Phyllobacterium zundukense: one gene and its partner. The main gene of each other region encodes a partner of the protein of the gene in region 2 in a complex. Links are inferred from orthologs where the notes say so. Each region holds a gene or a part of one and is shown on either strand. Other genes may lie near its edges.

Region 1 (2,882 bases), 250 kb from region 2 along the record:
CTTCCGGCGGCGGCGCGAAGACGAAGCTCTGGATGAGGATCAAGGCCAGCGTCTACAACATACCGATTCTTGTGCCCGCTGAAGCTGAATGTAGCATTATCGGCTGCGCCATCATGGCTGCCACCGCGACCGGGCGCTTTGCCAACTGGGAAGCGTCCGTGGACGCTTATGTTTCCTACGTTGATGAAATAATACCGGACCCGCGTTGGTCCGAAACGTACGCGCCGATGCAGATATTCTTCGAGAAACTTTATAAACACGGTCAAGCGCTCTACGATGATTTGGACCGCTTGCCTCAGTGACATTTAGCGAGCGAGTGTAGAGAAGGCTGTTTCAAGGTGACGGTATGCAGACAAGAGTAGTCAAGACAGATGACGTCGAGCTGGCGAGCGAGGCATTCGGCAATTCGGATGATCCAGCAATCCTGCTGATCATGGGCGCCATGGCCTCGATGCTGTGGTGGCCGAAAGAGTTTTGCCAGCGGCTCGCAAAACAAGGCTGTTATGTCATTCGCTATGACAATCGTGATACGGGGCTTTCGACAAACTATCCGGTTGGCAAACCTGAATACAGCTTCGACGACATGGCCGACGATGCAGTTCGTGTGCTCGACGGCTACGGCATTTCGTCGGCGCATATTGTTGGTATGTCGATGGGAGGCATGATCGCACAACTTGTAGCATTGAAATATCCGGAACGATCGCGAACACTGACACTGATAAGCACTTCGCCTGTCGGCGTTGATACCGCTCACCTACCTGGAATGACTGCCGCCTACACAGAGCATTCCGCCAGTTACGCCGATCTGGATTGGTCGGATCGAACGCAGGTCATCGAGTTCATGCTTGCTGATGTCCGCGCTATTTCCAGTACGAGACATCCATTTGACGAGCAACATGCGCGAGACTTCATCGAAACGGATTACGACCGGGCGCGGAGATTTGAAAGTGCAACCAACCACTTCGTGATTTCCAGCGGAGATCAATGGAAGGGTCAACTCCCTCGCCTTCAAGCACCGCTTCTTGTTATCCACGGCGCGTCTGATCCCATCTTTCCCGTCGAACATGGCCGCGAATTCATCAAGATCGTGCCAGCGTCGAAGCTGGTCGAAATTGAAGGAGGCGGTCATGAACTGCATCCGGACGACTGGGACACAATGCTCGAGGCGTTGATTGGGCATACAATGAATATCGAGAACATGCGTTAATCGGTGAGATCTGGCAGGTGGCACGAGATAAAATTTAGTCCACTAAATGCCTGAACGCTGCGACCACTTCTTCATAGACCTTGCGCTTGAAGGGAACGATGAGGTCGGGCAATTGTGCCATGGGTTTCCACGCCCATTCGTCGAATTCGGCCGTGTGACCGCCGGGAGGCGGGTTGATCGCAATTTCGGTTTCATTGCCCTCGAAGCGATAGGCGAACCACTTTTGCGTCTGGCCGCGATATTTGCCTTTCAGAGCAACGCCAACAAGATGAGGTGGCAAATCGTAGTTAATCCAATTAGGTGCTTCGGTGAGGAGAGATACGGATTTCATCCCTGTCTCTTCATAAAGTTCGCGCAACGCTGCCGGCTCGGGGTTCTCTCCTTGATCGATGCCGCCTTGCGGCATTTGCCACAGCTGCGTTGCACCATCCATTTCGTCATTGGCCGTGACTATGCGGTGCCCGGCCCAGACCAGACCTTGCCGGTTTAGTACCATGATGCCGACGCAGGGCCGGTAGGGCAGGGATACGGGATCGACAGGTTTCTTGTTCTTGCTCATGCAAAATACTCCGGGCCACCGGTTGCTAACCTTTTTGCGGATCGCGGACAAGGGCGGAGACAGGAACGATCTCTATACCGCGCGCCTTAGCCTCATTGGCCCATGATGTGACCGCCTCCACTGTCACGTCGAAGGCGGAGCCAGTGGCGATGGCAGTACCCTTGGCACGGGCAATGCGCTCCAGTTCATCAAGCTTCTTCAGAATCGTGCCGCGATCCTGCGAAGCGTCAATCAACAGGTCGGCTGCTGCGAAAGGTGCGCCCTGTTGCGCGGCAATGCCTTCGGCTTTGCTGCGCGCCGATGTGCCGTCGTCCAGGTAGAGCAGACCACGCTTGGCAATATCTTGAATAACAGGGGTCATCGCATCTGGTTCAGCAGTGAAGCGCGCGCCCATATAGTTCATGACACCTGTATAGTTGGTGATACGGCCCATTGTTCGGTGCAGGTTTTCCAAAGTCGCCGCGGGAGACGCACCCACGGTCAGCGTGTTGCGTCCCGGGTTGACCCGCGGATAGTCGTAGGGTTCGAGCGGGATCTGAATCAGGACTTCATGGCCATCCTGACGCGCTGCCTGCATCCAGCGGAGGAGGCTGTTGCCTTCCGGCGAGAAGGCCAGTGTCACTTCGGGAGGCAGCGTCCGGATCGCCTGTTGGGACCCGGTTTGCGACAGACCTAACCCCCCGATGACAATGGCGACGCGAGCACCGCGCGCGCCTGACCATGGCCGGGCATAGATATCGAGCGGGCGACGGCCATCGGGCGCGACTATGGGCAATGGCCCCTGCGGGCTTTGCTCCAGCATATCGGGTTCGGGGATATGGGCACTGCGCGGATCCTGGGCGCGGCGTGCAGGATCGCCAACGACGATTACCTTGGGGCCGCCTTCAGGCGCCGTGACGATATTGCCTGGCTGGCTTTGAGTGTCATGTGCTGGGACCAGTGGCGGGATAGTGGCCGGTGCGGCCTCCGCAATCTGCGGCTTTGGCGGTTCAGGTATGGGCCTTCGGAAGCCTTGATGGCTGGTGTAGGTGACGAGCGAGGCAAGACCAAGAACACAAACAATCGCAGCCAATGGAGATAGCCAGCGGATCGCGGATGACTTGTCAGCTTTTGAGT
Region 2 (2,870 bases):
CCCGGCTCCGCCTCCTCGACGTGCATGCCGTCAAACACATCACTCCATTGATGTTGCGTGTAACCCTTGCAGGCGATCAGCTCGCGGGTTTCAGCAGCCCGGGCTATGCGGATCATATCAAGATTTTCTTTCCGCCCGCAGGAAGCGAACCCGTTATGCCGGTGCTGGGGTCAGATGGCCTCGCTTTTCCGGCAGATAGCCCGCGCCCGGAAATGCGGGATTACACGCCGCGCGCCTATGACGCGGCCTCCAATACGCTGGAGGTAGATTTTGTCCTGCATGGGGATGGCCCCGCCTCAAGCTGGGCTGCGCAGGCGAAAGGCGGCCAAAAGATCGTGATTGGTGGACCCCGCGGCTCGCTAGTCATCCCTGACGCTTTCGATTGGTACTTGCTTGCCGGCGACGAAACGGCCTTGCCAGCCATTAGCCGCCGCCTGGAGGAACTGCCATCCTCGGCGCGGGCTATCGCGATAATCGAGGTCGCCAGCAGAGAAGAAGAACAGCTGCTTGATACCCAAGCCCAAGCAGAGATCATCTGGGTACATCGCAATGGCGCGGAAGCCGGTAACAACAATTTATTGTTGCGCAGAATCGAGCAGCTCGATCTGCCCGAGGGGGACTGCTACGCCTTCATCGCCGCCGAAAGCAGCATTTCAAAGGCTGTACGCAATCATCTCGTTGACCAACGCGGCTTCAATGCCGAGTGGGTCAAGGCAGCCGGCTACTGGTTGCGCGGCGTCGCCGATGCGCACGAGCCGCACTGAACGCTGGCAGACCACAACGCCAGTATCGATGCCGCGCAGCATTGGTGCGCGCTGGCACTGGCATTTCTTCCCCTTTTCCGCCATATAAGCCCTCTATCGACAGATGATGACAATTATAGGCTAGCGAAGGCATGGCGGCATACGCGCAATTTGCGAAGATGAACGGGCTTGGTAACGAAATCATCGTTGCCGATATGCGCGGGCGTGCGGACCGGATTACGGCTGACGCGGCTATCGCGCTCGACCGGGATCCGGCGACCAAGTTCGACCAGATCATGGCAATTCACGCACCGAAAACTGGCGGCACGGAAGCCTATATCGAGATCATCAATTCCGACGGCAGCGAGGCGCAGGCCTGTGGCAATGGCATGCGCTGCGTGGTGCAGGCGCTGAGTTCCGAAACCGGCAAGCGTGAGTTCACTTTCGAGACTATCGCCGGAATCCTGACCGCCCGCGAACATCCAGACGGGCAGATCTCCGTAGACATGGGCAAGCCGCGCTTCGATTGGCAGGACATTCCCCTCGCGGAACCGTTTCACGACACACGCAGGATCGAATTGCAAATTGGGCCGATCGATGCACCGGTCCTGCATTCGCCATCGGTCGCCAGCATGGGCAATCCGCATGCGATCTTCTGGGTTGACCAGGATGTGTGGACCTACGATCTGGAGCGCTTCGGGCCTCTCCTAGAAAACCATCCGATCTTCCCGGAACGCGCCAACATCTCCATTGCGCACGTGACAAGCCGCAATGCCATTACCCTGCGTACGTGGGAACGCGGCGCCGGTTTGACCAAGGCTTGCGGTTCTGCTGCCTGCGCCGCTGGTGTTTCCGCCGCGCGTACCGGCCGCACCGAAAGAACTGTAACGGTCACTGTTCCGGGCGGACCGCTGGTGATCGAATGGCTTGAAAACGATCACGTGATCATGATCGGGCCCGCGGAATGGGAGTTTTCAGGATCTCTGGACCCCGCGACCGGAGCGTGGCACCGCGACGATGCCAAATCCTCGCAGGGAGCGGCGTGATGGCTGTCGACGTCGTCACATTCGGTTGCCGGCTCAATACATACGAGTCGGAGGTGATGAAGCGCGAAGCCGATGCGGCGGGTCTGGGCGCGCTGGAAGATGGCGCGATCATTTTCAATACCTGCGCCGTTACCAGCGAAGCTGTGCGCCAGGCCCGGCAAGCCATCCGCAAGGCACGCAGAGACAATCCGCAAGCGCGCATTATCGTTACCGGTTGCGCCGCGCAAACGGGCGCGGATGAATTTGCTGCCATGGATGAAGTCGATCTCGTTCTCGGTAACGAGGAGAAGCTGAAATCCAACTCCTATCGCATGCTGCCGGATTTCGGTGTCAACCAGTTTGAAAAAGTGCGTGTCAACGACATCATGGAGGTGCGCGAGACCGCCTCGCACATGGTCGACGCCATCGAGGGTCGCGCCCGTGCTTTTGTTCAGGTGCAGAATGGCTGCGATCACCGCTGCACCTTCTGCATCATTCCGTACGGCCGGGGTAACTCGCGCTCGGTGCCGATGGGCGGCGTCGTCGAGCAGGTAAAGCGCCTGGTCGGCAACGGTTATAACGAAGTGGTGCTGACTGGCGTCGACATGACCAGCTATGGACCGGATCTTCCGGGAAACTTGCGGCTGGGCAAGCTAATTAAGACTGTACTCAGGGAAGTACCGGACTTGCAGCGGCTGCGTCTTTCCTCCATCGATTCTGATCGAGGCCGACGAGGATTTGATGGAAGCGCTCGCGACCGAGAAACGTATGATGCCACATCTGCATCTATCGTTGCAGTCCGGCGACAACATGATCCTGAAGCGCATGAAGCGCCGCCATCTGCGCGAAGATTCAATCGAGTTTTGCGAGAATGTCCGCAAGATTCGCCCGGATGTCGTTTTCGGTGCGGATATTATCGCCGGTTTTCCGACCGAGACGGACGAGATGTTCGAGAATTCCATCCGGATCGTCGAGGAATGTGGCTTGACGCATCTGCACGTTTTTCCGTTCAGCCCGCGTGAAGGAACGCCCGCTGCGCGCATGCCGCAGGTTAACCGCCAGATCGTCAAGGCACGCGCGGCAAGCCTTCGGGCTGCGGGCG

What was found. Proteins that work in one complex are often made in the same cells at the same time.
Region 1: the proteins of dapF (region 2) and N8E88_RS19325 are in contact, whole or in part, in a solved structure (PDB 5YGU), measured with the Escherichia coli proteins. The link is inferred for Phyllobacterium zundukense from one-to-one orthologs.

What each region holds. Positions count from the first base shown.
Region 1 is NZ_CP104973.1:1,416,720-1,419,601, forward strand. Bases 5-2,856 are described here. They hold N8E88_RS19325 (RNA pyrophosphohydrolase), read right to left. Parts: upstream 1,767-2,856; coding sequence 1,242-1,766; downstream 5-1,241. Other genes in these bases: N8E88_RS19315 (xylulokinase), read left to right, coding at 5-302; N8E88_RS19320 (alpha/beta fold hydrolase), read left to right, coding at 347-1,207; N8E88_RS19330 (divergent polysaccharide deacetylase family protein), read right to left, coding at 1,792-2,856. Also shown: more of N8E88_RS19315, read left to right, coding at 1-4; more of N8E88_RS19330, read right to left, coding at 2,857-2,882. UniProt on the Escherichia coli protein: Master regulator of 5'-end-dependent mRNA decay.
Region 2 is NZ_CP104973.1:1,164,538-1,167,407, reverse strand. What follows is about bases 3-2,842. They hold dapF (diaminopimelate epimerase), read left to right. Parts: upstream 3-895; coding sequence 896-1,789; downstream 1,790-2,842. Other genes in these bases: N8E88_RS18075 (siderophore-interacting protein), read left to right, coding at 3-764. Also shown: more of N8E88_RS18075, read left to right, coding at 1-2. UniProt on the Escherichia coli protein: Involved in the succinylase branch of the L-lysine biosynthesis and in the biosynthesis of the pentapeptide incorporated in the peptidoglycan moiety. Catalyzes the stereoinversion of LL-2,6-diaminopimelate (L,L-DAP) to meso-diaminopimelate (meso-DAP).